DNA from 3 places in the Streptomyces roseirectus genome. Region 3 is predicted to be linked to each of the others. Evidence: riboswitches for the same ligand, from Rfam matches in the RefSeq annotation. Region 3 holds a riboswitch; each other region holds the start of a gene.
What was found. Region 3 has a riboswitch for cobalamin ahead of metE (5-methyltetrahydropteroyltriglutamate--homocysteine S-methyltransferase). Riboswitches for the same ligand answer to the same signal wherever they lie in the genome.
Positions count from the first base shown of each region.

Region 1 (3,924 bases), 5.0 Mb from region 3:
CGCGTACATCGAGGAGAGCTTGCCGATGGTCGGCGTCTCCAGGAACAGGTTCAGGGACTGCGCCTGGTCCAGGTACGGCGTGCGCGCGGCGGCCATGTCGATCAGACCGCGCTGCGGGATCTCCCACGCCGTGCGGTACAGCGCCCGCACCTCCTCCGGGATCCACACGAAGTCCTGCACCGAGCCGTTGGCCTCGCGCAGCGCCTCCCGGGTCCGGGCGTCCCACACGCCGAGGTCCTTGAGGTCCTGCACCAGGTACGAGTTGACTTGAAGGAACTCCCCGGACAGTGTCTCGCGCTTGAACAGGTTGGACACCTGCGGCTCGATGCACTCGTAGACGCCCGCGATGGACGCGATCGTCGCGGTCGGCGCGATCGCCAGGAGCAGCGAGTTGCGCAGCCCCGTCGACGCGATCCGCTCCCGCAGGGCGGCCCAGCGCTCCGGCCAGGTGAACTCGACGCCGAAGTGGTCGGGGTGCAGCACACCACGGGCCGTCCGGGTCTTGTCCCACGCGGGCAGTGGCCCGCTGCGCTCGGCGAGGTCGGCCGACGCCTCGTACGCGGCCAGCATGATCCGCTCGGCGATCCGCGTCGACAGCGCCTTCGCCTCGGCCGAGTCGAACGGCAGCCGCAGCTTGAAGAACACGTCCTGAAGGCCCATCGCCCCCAGGCCCACCGGACGCCACTTCGCGTTGGAACGCCCCGCCTGCTCGGTCGGGTAGAAGTTGATGTCGACGACGCGGTCGAGGAAGGTCACGGCGGTGCGGACGGTCTCGTCCAGCCGCTCCCAGTCGATGTCGGAGCCGGTCACGAACGCGCCCAGGTTCACCGAACCCAGGTTGCAGACGGCCGTCTCACCGTCGTCCGTGACCTCCAGGATCTCCGTGCACAGGTTGGACGAGTGGACGACGTGACCCGGCTCGGCGGTCTGGTTCGCCGTGCGGTTCGCGGCGTCCTTGAACGTCATCCAGCCGTTGCCGGTCTGCGCGAGCGTGCGCATCATGCGGCCGTACAGGTCACGCGCCGGGATCGTCTTCTTGGCGAGCCCGGCGGCCTCCGCCTTGCGGTACGCCGCGTCGAACTCGTCGCCCCACAGGTCGACCAGCTCGGGGACGTCCGAGGGGGAGAACAGCGACCACTCCTGGTCGGCGTTCACGCGGCGCATGAACTCGTCCGGGATCCAGTGCGCGAGGTTCAGGTTGTGCGTGCGGCGGGCGTCCTCGCCGGTGTTGTCCCGCAGCTCCAGGAACTCCTCGATGTCGGAGTGCCAGGTCTCCAGGTACACCGCCGCCGCGCCCTTGCGCCGCCCGCCCTGGTTCACGGCCGCGACACTCGCGTCCAGCGTCTTCAGGAACGGCACGATGCCGTTGGAGTGCCCGTTGGTGCCGCGGATCAGCGAACCCCGGGAGCGGATGCGGGAGTACGACAGGCCGATGCCGCCGGCGTGCTTCGACAGGCGCGCGACCTGGTGGTAGCGGTCGTAGATGGAGTCCAGCTCGTCCTTGGGGGAGTCCAGGAGGTAGCAGGACGACATCTGGGGGTGCCGGGTGCCGGAGTTGAAGAGCGTGGGGGAGGACGGGAGATAGTCCAGGCGGCTCATCAGGCCGTACAGGGCGGCGACTTCGTCCAGGGCGCGGACGGTGTCGTCCTCGGCCAGTCCCGAGGCGACCCGGAGCAGGAAGTGCTGGGGCGTCTCGATCACCTTGCGGGTGATCGGGTGACGCAGCAGGTAACGGCTGTGCAGGGTGCGCAGGCCGAAGTAGCCGAAGCGGTCGTCGGCGGCGGGGTCGATCAGGCCGTCGAGGTGCGTGGCGTGGACGCGGGCGAACTCGGCGGTGCGGTCGGCGATCAGGCCCTCGCGGTGGCCGACCGAGATCGACTCCGTGAACGTCGTCACACTCTGGGAGGCGGCCTCGGCGCGGATGCTGATCGTCAGTAGGCGGGCGGCGAGACGGGAGTACGCCGGGTCCTCCGAGATCAGGCCCGCGGCGGCCTCCGTGGCCAGCTCACGCAGCTCGGCCTCGTCCGCGCGGGCGGACCGGCCGCGCAGGGCCGCGGCGGCGACCCGGCCGGGGTCGGCGTCGGGGAGGTCGGCGGTCAGCTCCGTCAGGGTCCGCAGCAACGCGGCTCCGGGGCCGTCGTTCTCGGTCTCGACCGCCTGGACCTCTGAAGCCGGTTCGGCTGGCGCGATGGTCACGTGAGGCTCTCCCTCGCTCGGCAAGGGGCCTTGCGGGCAGGGGGCAGCACAAACACACGGCGCGTTTGCACCCCGGCCCACTCCGCGAGGCCCGGACGTCAGGGCACGCCGGGCCGTTCCTGGGTACGGCCGGGCGTATGCCGTCGGCAGGTCCTCGGACTGACGCTCTGCGCATACGCGCACAAGTACACCGTTGCGGGACAGTTCCGGATTCGCACCGGATTCCCCTGCGGCGACAGCGAGCATGAGCATACATCTAGTGCCGGGCCGTGGTGGCACCCCCAGATGTTGTGTCGCATCGGCTTCGGAGCGTCAACTTGTGGGTGGGAACTGTGATGCCGGGGAGGGGGTGGGGGGTGCGGTTCGTGGCGGGCTGCGGGTGCGTTGTGGCCGTTCGCGCAGTTCCCCGCGCCCCTTAAGTGCGTTGGAAATTACGAAGTTCTACAGCGCCCATAGCAACGCGCCCCTGAAGGTGCGCGACAGCGCATCCTTCAGGGGCGCGGGGAACTGCGCGACAAGCCACGACGGTGCCGCAGCCGCCCGAACAGCCTCGCCGATCGAGCTAGTGGGCCGCTCCCGAAGTCGCCGGGGGAAGTTCCGTCTGGACGCCCGGGTCGCCCGCGTCGGCCGTGTAGTCGGCGGGGCTGGTCTCGTCGATGCCGTCGGGGGCCTTCGCCGCGCGGAGGACGAACGTCAGGACGACCGTCACCGCGACGTTGAGGACGAACGCCGTGAGGCCGATGTAGCCCATCTCACCGATGCCGGGGATCGTGTCGTTGGAGCCGCCGAAGTGCTTCTGGGTCGGCGAGGCGACGTTGTACGCGGTGATCGTGCCGTAGACCATGCCGACCGCCCACCCGCCCAGCAGGGCCCAGCGGTGGAACCAGCGCGTGAAGAGGCCACCGACGAGCGCCGGGAACGTCTGGAGGATCCAGATGCCGCCCAGCAACTGGAAGTTGATCGCGGCCGTCTTGTCCATCGTCAGGACGAAGACCAGCGCGCCGACCTTCACGAGCAGCGACACCAGCTTGGAGATCTTCGTCTCCTGCTCCGGCGTCGCCTCGGGCTTGAGGAAGTCCTTGTAGATGTTGCGCGTGAAGAGGTTGGCCGCGGCGATGGACATGATCGCGGCCGGCACCAGCGCCCCGATCCCGATCGCCGCGAAGGCGACCCCCGCGAACCAGTCCGGGAACATGTCCTCGAACAGCTGCGGGATGGCCAGCTGATTGTTCCCGTGCGTGTTCACGTTCGCCGCGATCGCCATGAACCCGAGCAGCGCCAGCAGCCCGAGCATCAGGGAATACAGCGGGAGGATCGTGGTGTTGCGACGGATCACGTCACGGTTCTTGGAGGAGAGCGTCGCGGTGATGGAGTGCGGATACATGAACAGGGCCAGCGCGGAGCCGAGCGCCAGCGTGGCGTACGTCCACTGCCCCGCCTCGGCCGGCACGAGCCCGCCCGCCTTCGCCGCCGTGTACTTCTCGCCCGCCGAGGCGAAGATCTCGTCGAACCCGCCCAGCTTGATCGGGATGTAGATGATCGCGACGGCGATGACGAGGTAGATCAGCGTGTCCTTGACGAACGCGATGAGCGCCGGCGCCCGCAGCCCCGAGGAGTACGTGTACGCGGCCAGCACACCGAACGCGATCAGCAGCGGCAGGTCCTTCACGAACCAGTTCGTGTCCTCGCCGCCCCCGACGCCCATGACGTCCAGCACGGCCTGGATCC
Region 1 is NZ_CP060828.1:3,227,218-3,231,141, reverse strand. Features, by position in the region: gene IAG44_RS13175 (ribonucleoside-diphosphate reductase subunit alpha) at 1-2,196, opposite strand, end outside; cobalamin riboswitch at 2,325-2,458, opposite strand; gene mctP (monocarboxylate uptake permease MctP) at 2,759-3,924, opposite strand, start outside.
Region 1: another riboswitch for cobalamin. It lies ahead of IAG44_RS13175 (ribonucleoside-diphosphate reductase subunit alpha); the one in region 3 lies ahead of metE (5-methyltetrahydropteroyltriglutamate--homocysteine S-methyltransferase).

Region 2 (3,924 bases), 960 kb from region 3:
TGCCGTCCTCCTCGTCGATCCCGAGGCCCGCGCGGAACGGCAGCACCCCGTACGACGACCGTCCGGTCAGCCCGCGCAGCATCTCCAACCCCGGTTCCAGCAGCGACACATCGCCCCGGAACTTGTTCACCAGGAACCCCGCGACCAGCGCCTGGTCCTCCGGCGCCAGCAGCGCGACCGTCCCGAAGAACGAGGCGAAGACCCCACCCCGGTCGATGTCGCCCACCACCAGCACCGGCAGCCCCGCGTTGCGGGCGATGCCCATGTTGACGATGTCGGTCCGCCGCAGGTTGATCTCCGCCGGCGACCCCGCACCCTCGCAGATGACGGCGTCATGCGTGGCCCGCAGCTCGGCCAGGCACTCCAGCACGGTCCCGAGCAACTGCTCCTGCCGCCCCCCGTGATACCGGCGCGCGTCCATCTCGCCGACGGGCTTCCCCATCAGCACGACCTGACTGCTCCGCTCCCCGCCGGGCTTCAGCAGCACGGGGTTCATCAGCGCCGACGGCTCGATCCGGCACGCCTGCGCCTGCATGGCCTGCGCCCGCCCGATCTCCGCCCCCTCCCGCGTCACGAAGGAGTTCAGCGACATGTTCTGCGCCTTGAACGGCGCGACCTTCACCCCCTGCCGCACCAGCCACCGGCAGATCCCCGCCGTGACGACACTCTTCCCGGCGTCCGAGGTGGTCCCGGCGACCAGCAGTCCGCCACTCATACGTCACCCCCCTTGTCGAAGAACCGCGCACCCATCCCGCGCCACAAGCCCACAACAGGCGCCACCCCGACACCGTTCCGCGCGGCACCCGAAGCGAGGCCCGCGCGGGCTGTCCCGGCCGGGGCAGCACCCGCCACCAGGGCCGCGCACACCGCACGTGCCGCCGTGCCCGAGCCCCGCCGCGGGCTCCCAGCCGATGAGGCCCCAGCCGCCCCTCGCCCCGAACCCCCGCTCAACGCCGCCCCGGCCACCATCCGCCCGGCGACCGTCGCCCCCAGCGCCAGCCAGCTCACCCGGCGGGACAGCCGCACCGCCCGCTCGATGTCCGGCACGCCGACGGCCCGCCCGTCCCCGTTCAGCACGGGCCGGTGCTCCACCCGCCCCGCGTACGACAGCGTGCCGCCCATCCGCACCCCGAGCGCCCCGGCGAACGACGCCTCCACGGGCCCGGCGTTGGGGCTCGGATGCTTCCCGGCGTCCGCCCGCCACGCCCGTACGGCCCCCCGGGGATCGTCCCCGGCGGCACAGGCCAGCACGGCCGTCAGCCGCGCCCCCGGCCACCCGGCGACGTCGTCGAGACGCGCGGACGCCCACCCGAACCGCCGCAGGCGGGGCGACTTGTGCCCGACCATCGCGTCGAGCGTGTTGACGGCCCGGAACCCGAGCAGCCCCGGCACTCCGCCGACGGCCCCCCACACCAGCGCGCCCACGACCGCGTCGGACGTGTTCTCGGCGACCGACTCCACGACGGCCCGCGCGATCCCGTCCGCGTCCAGCGCCTGCGGGTCGCGCCCGCACAGGTGCGGCAGCCGGGCCCGCGCCGCCTCGACGTCCCCGGCCTCCAGCGCCCGCCCGATGTGCCGGGCCTCGCGCGCCAGCGAGGTGCCGCCGACGACCGCCCAGGTGGCGGCGCCGGTCAGGGCGAGGGAAGCGGCGGGGGAGCGGCGTACGGCAGCGGAGGCCGCCGCGCCGAGCAGGACCGCGCCGCCCGCGCAGACGGCCGTGTGCAGCGCACCCCACCCCCGGTGGTCGCGCCACAGCGCCTTCTCCACAGCGCCCGCGGCACGCCCGAACGCGGCGACCGGATGCCCCCGGCGGGGATCGCCGAGCACCAGGTCACCGAGGAGTCCGGCGGCGGCGCCGTACGCGTAGAGGCGATCGGCACCCATCGGCTCAGCCGGCCGCGGGGGCGGGCAGCGGTCGGGGGCGGTACCTCAAACGGCGGCCGAGCATCGCGTTATGTCCTCACTCAGGGTGTCCACGCCCTGGTTCGACGAGACCGGCGGTGGGAGTTCCTGGCTCCCGGGGATGACTACCCCGGTCACAGTGGCGGGACCGCGCCGGATTCGCACCGGTCTTCCTCCCTGGCCGCCGTACATGGCCCCGGCAGTCCACCACGCCCCTCAAACAGCCGTCAACTCACCGTTGACCTGCGAGAGCGGAGTGTGCAGAACCCCACATGAAACCCCGCACGGCATACACCGTGCGGGGTTTGGGAAGGCGCCGTGCGGCTCAGGCCACGATGAGGCTGATGCCGTACGCCACGGCCCCCAGGCACGCCGCGAAGCACGCGTACGCGCCCGTGACCGCGAGCGCCGCCGAGCCGCCGTCGGCCTGCGCCCGCTCGTGCCGGGACAGGCCCATCACGCCGAGGGTGAAGAGGGTCACGAGCCCGACGGTGACGACGAGGCTGACACCGAAGACGGAGCCGAGTGCGGACCAGTCGATCTTCATGGTTGCGGTGTCCTTCGGGGTCAGACGGTCGCGGCCGGGGGAGCGGCCGGGTCGGTGGTGGCGACGGGGGAGGGGATGACGACCTTGATCTCACCGGCGTCGGTACCGGCGTCGGACCCGCTCGCGGCACCCGCGCCGTCGTCGTCCGTGTCGTTGACGTTGTTGTGGTCGACGACCTCGCGCCGCGAGATCTTCCAGATCGCCGCGCTGGAGGCGACGAGGAAGACGGCGACGGCGGCCGTGCCCCAGTCCCCGAGGTCCGTGACGGTCTCGGCGAGCGCGCCGACCAGCGCGGCGGCCGGCAGCGTCAGCCCCCAGGCGACGAACATGCGCGTGGCCGTCGACCAGCGCACGACCCCGCCCTTGCGGCCGAGCCCCGCGCCCATCACGGACCCGGAGACCGCGTGCGTGGTGGAGAGGGAGAAGCCCAGGTGGGAGGAGGCGAGGATGACCGTCGCGGCGGACGTCTGCGCCGCGAAGCCCTGCTGCGGCTGGAGGTCGGTGAGGCCCTTGCCCATCGTGCGGATGATGCGCCAGCCGCCCAGGTAGGTGCCCAGCGCGATCGCGAGGCCCGCGGAGAGGATGACCCAGGTGGGCGGGTCCGAGTCGGGCGCGAGGGAGCCGCCCGCGACGAGCGCGAGGGTGATGATGCCCATCGTCTTCTGCGCGTCGTTCGTGCCGTGCGCGAGGGAGACCAGGCCGGCCGAGGCGATCTGCCCGAACCGGTAGCTCTTCTCGGCGGCCTTGCCTTCGGCCTTCCTGCCCAGGGTGTACGAGAGCCGCGTGGCGAGCATCGCGGCGAGACCGGCGACGATCGGGGCGGCGACCGCCGGGATCAGCACCTTCGTGACCAGCACGTCACCGTGCACCGCGCCCGAGCCGGCCGAGGCCAGCGTGGCGCCGATCAGGCCGCCCATGAGGGCGTGCGAGGAGCTGGAGGGCAGGCCCACCAGCCAGGTCAGCAGATTCCAGAGGATCGCGCCGACGAGGGCGGCGAAGATCACCTCGGGACGTATACCGCTTTCGTCGACGAGCCCCTTGGAGATCGTGTTGGCGACCTCCACGGAGAGAAACGCTCCCACAAGGTTGAGCGCGGCGGACATGGCCACCGCCACCTTGGGCCTCAGTGCGCCGGTCGAGATGGTGGTGGCCATCGCGTTGGCGGTGTCGTGGAAACCGTTCGTGAAATCGAACGCGAGAGCGGTGATCACCACTATCGCGAGGATCAGCGAGAAGTTTTCCATTTACCCAGGCAATCGTTCGAAGTCATTGGCCGGTCGACCGTAGGAAACCTGGGTGAACGGAAGATGAACTGAACAGGGCGTCACGGTGTCGCTCAGGGCAGGACTGTCTACGCGCGCCCACCCCGGCAGAATCCCCCGTATGGCAGAGCAGAGACGAGCACGCCCCGAAGAGGCCGCCGCGTGGCGGGACCTCACCGCCACGGCCCGCCGCACGGTCACCGACGGACTGGT
Region 2 is NZ_CP060828.1:7,261,913-7,265,836, forward strand. Features, by position in the region: gene IAG44_RS31175 (cobyric acid synthase) at 1-715, opposite strand, end outside; partial or broken gene IAG44_RS31180 (cobalamin biosynthesis protein) at 931-1,884, opposite strand; cobalamin riboswitch at 1,986-2,126, opposite strand; gene IAG44_RS31185 (hypothetical protein) at 2,228-2,449, opposite strand; gene IAG44_RS31190 (inorganic phosphate transporter) at 2,470-3,693, opposite strand; gene IAG44_RS31195 (class II aldolase/adducin family protein) at 3,833-3,924, shown strand, end outside.
Region 2: another riboswitch for cobalamin. It lies ahead of IAG44_RS31180 (cobalamin biosynthesis protein); the one in region 3 lies ahead of metE (5-methyltetrahydropteroyltriglutamate--homocysteine S-methyltransferase).

Region 3 (3,924 bases):
GTATGAAGGAGATGTTTCGCCGGACGAGGGGACGCGCACGTGACATCGCGTGCCGGCCGAGGGTCCCCGGAGAACACCGGGGACCCTCGTCACGCCGTCAGGACAGTTCTGCCCGGACCCTCCTCGCCGCTGTCACCAGGTTCTCCAGGGAGGCCCGGGTCTCCGGCCAGCCCCTGGTCTTGAGGCCGCAGTCGGGGTTGGCCCAGAGGCGGGTGGCGGGGATCGAGGCGAGGGCGGTGCGGAGGAGGGTGGTGGTTTCCTCGGGGGTGGGGACGCGGGGGGAGTGGATGTCGTAGACGCCGGGGCCGGCCTCGCGGGGGTAGGCGTGGGCGGCGAGTTCACGGGCGACGCGCATGTGGGAGCGGGCGGCCTCCAGGCTGATGACGTCGGCGTCGAGGTCGTCGATGGCCTGGACGACGTCGCCGAACTCGGCGTAGCACATGTGGGTGTGGATCTGGGTCTCGGGGCGGACGCCGCTGGTCGCGAGGCGGAACGCCGCGGTCGCCCAGGCGAGGTAGTCCGCGCGGTCGGCCGAGCGCAGCGGGAGCGTTTCGCGCAGGGCGGGTTCGTCGACCTGGATGATCGAACTTCCCGATGATTCAAGGTCGTTGACCTCGTCTCGCAGGGCAAGAGCGACTTGGCGGGCGGTGGTGGCGAGCGGCTGGTCGTCGCGGACGAAGGACCAGGCGAGCATCGTCACCGGGCCGGTCAGCATGCCCTTGACCGGGCGGGAGGTGAGGGACTGGGCGTACGAGGTCCAGCGGACGGTCATCGGCTCGGGCCGGGAGACGTCCCCGGCGAGGATCGGCGGCCGGACGTAGCGGGTGCCGTACGACTGGACCCAGCCGTGCCGCGTCGAGAGGTACCCGGTGAGCTGTTCGGCGAAGTACTGGACCATGTCGTCGCGTTCGGGCTCGCCGTGCACCAGCACGTCGAGACCGGCCTTCTCCTGGAAGGCGATCACCTCGCGGATCTCCGCCGCGATCCGCTCCTCGTACCCGGCGTGCGAGATCCGCCCGGCCCTCAGGTCGGCGCGCGCGGTGCGCAGTTCGGGGGTCTGCGGGAACGACCCGATGGTGGTCGTCGGCAGCGCGGGCAGCCCGAGGAGCGCGCGCTGCGCCACCGTCCGCTCGTGGTAGGGCTGCGCCCGGCGCGTGTCGGCCCCGGTGACGGCGGCGGCGCGGGCGCGCACCTCCGGGTCGCGGGTGATCGGCGAGGCCGCGCGGGAGGCGAGGTCGGCGTGGTTGGCGGCGAGCGCGGCGGCGATGGTGTCGACGCCCCGGGAGAGGCCGCGGGCCAGGGTGACGACCTCGGCGGTCTTCTGCCGGGCGAAGGCGAGCCAGCGCAGGATCTGCGGGTCGACGTCGCGCTCGGCGGCGGTGTCGAGGGGGACGTGCAGCAGCGAGCAGGAGGCGGCGACGTCGACCCGGTCCGCGAGCCCGAGGAGGGTGCCCAGCAGGGAGAGCGACTTCGACAGGTCGTTCACCCAGACGTTGCGCCCGTCGACCACCCCCGCGACCAGCCGCTTGCCGGGCAGCCCGCCGACGGCGGCGAGGTCGTCGAGGGTGCCGGGGCGGGTGAAGTCGAGGGCGATCCCCTCGACGGGCGCCTCGGCCAGCACCGGGAGCGCTTCGCCGGGCCGGTCGAAGTACGTCGTGACCAGCAGCTGCGGCCGGTCGGCGAGGGCGCCCAGGTCACGGTAGGCGCGCGCGGCGGCGTTCAGCTCGGCCGGGGTGCGGTCCTGGACGAGGGCGGGCTCGTCGAGCTGGACCCAGCCGGCGCCGGCCGCGCGCAGCTCGGCGAGGATCTGGGCGTACACGGGCAGGAGCCGGTCGAGGAGGGTGAGCGGCTGGAAACCGGCGTCGGTGCCGGGCGCGGGCTTGGCCAGCAGCAGGTAGGTGACCGGGCCGAGCAGGACCGGGCGCGCGGTGAGACCGAGCGCGAGCGCTTCCCCCAGCTCGGTGAGCTGCTTGGCGGGGTGGGCGGTGAAGACGGTGTCGGGGCCCAACTCGGGGACCAGGTAGTGGTAGTTGGTGTCGAACCACTTGGTCATCTCCAGCGGCGGCGCGTCCTGCGTGCCGCGCGCCATGGCGAAGTAGCGCTCCAGCGGGTCGTCGACTCCCGCGTGGCGGGCGGGGACCGCCCCGACCATGACGCTGGTGTCGAGGACGTGGTCGTAGTACGAGAAGTCGCCGGTCGGCACCTCGTCGAGGCCGGCGTCGGCGAGGGCGCGCCAGGTGGCGGCGCGCAGGTCGGCGGCGGTGGCGTGGAGGGCGTCCGCGCCGACGCGGCCCTTCCAGTAGCCCTCGACCGCCTTCTTCAGCTCCCGGTTCCGGCCCTGCCGGGGGTAGCCGTACAGGGTTGCCGCGGCTGCGGGTTTCGTGGTCACGGAGATCTCCTTCACGAGACGATTCCCTGAGGTCCCGGCGACGGGACGCGGGCATGAAGGAGCGGACGGCCCTGTGGCCGCCTCCACGCCGACCCACCCGCGAGGTCACCGGAACTCCGCGCGTGACGTCGCCACACGCGGGCAGTCGGCAGGTCTTCGGACTCGCGGGCACACCTCGTACGAGACGAGGCACCTACTGGCCGTCGCTTCCCAGGTCCGTGCGGACCCAGTGCGTATGACGGCGGTCGTTCCCGCTCACCGCTGCGGGGCAGTCCCGGATTCCCACCGGGTTCCCTCTTGCGACGCGGCCCGTCTGGCTGACGGGGCGAACCGGCTGCGGTGATCAGCGTACGGGGCGCGGGCGCCGTGGGGGAGGGGCGATTTCCGGAAGCGGACACATCTGATAGCCGTCTATTGGTTATGTGATCCTGGTCTCACTATCGAAACGGTTGAGTTTCGCTAGCGGGGTGTGTAGCGTCTGCTGAGTACGAAACCGTTTCGTTCGCGAGACGCCCGATCATCTCATCGGAGCACGCCCCCATGTCACAGACCACCCAGACGCCGGACACGACGTCACTCACCAAGACAGCCGAGGAACCCGCGTCCCGTCACCGCTGGTGGGTCCTCGCGATGATCGGCATAGCCCAGCTGATGGTCACCCTGGACGCGACGATCGTGAACATCGCGATGCCGTCCGCCCAGGCCGACCTCGGTTTCTCCGACGGCGACCGCACCTGGATCGTCACCGCCTACTCCCTCGCCTTCGGCAGCCTCCTGCTGCTCGGCGGACGCATCGCCGACCTCTTCGGCCGCAAGGTCGCCTTCCTCGTCGGCGTCGGCGGCTTCGCCGCGGCCTCCGCGCTGGCCGGCGCCGCCACCAACTTCGAGGTCCTGGTCGTCGGCCGCACCCTCCAGGGCCTGTTCGGCGCGCTGCTCGCGCCCGCCGCCCTCTCGCTGCTGACCACCACCTTCACCGACGCCAAGGAACGCGCCCGCGCCTTCGGCATCTACGGCGCCATCGCCGGCTCCGGCGCGGCCGTCGGCCTGCTGCTCGGCGGCGTGCTCACCGAATACCTCGACTGGCGCTGGACCCTCTACGTCAACCTCGTCCTCGCCGTGATCCCCCTGGCCGGCGGCTGGATCCTGCTCAAGCGCACCGCCCGCGAACCCGGCGCCAAGCTCGACATCCCCGGCACCGTCCTGGTCACCGCCGGACTCTTCGCCGTCGTCTACGGCTTCTCCATGGCCGAGTCCCACGACTGGTCCTCGCCGCGCTCCTGGGGCTTCCTGACCGTCGGCGGACTGCTGCTGATCGCGTTCACCTGGTGGCAGACCAAGGCCGAGCACCCGCTGCTCCCGCTGCGCGTCCTGCTCGACCGCGACCGCGGCGCCTCCTTCGCCGTCATGCTGATCTCCAGCGCCGGCATGTTCGGCGTCTTCCTCTTCCTGACCTACTACCTCCAGCTCAGCCTCGGCTTCTCCGCCGTCAAGACCGGGCTCGCGTTCCTGCCGATGGTCGGCGCGCTGATGGTCTC
Region 3 is NZ_CP060828.1:8,225,287-8,229,210, forward strand. Features, by position in the region: gene metE (5-methyltetrahydropteroyltriglutamate--homocysteine S-methyltransferase) at 98-2,389, opposite strand; cobalamin riboswitch at 2,520-2,739, opposite strand; gene IAG44_RS35575 (MFS transporter) at 2,930-3,924, shown strand, end outside.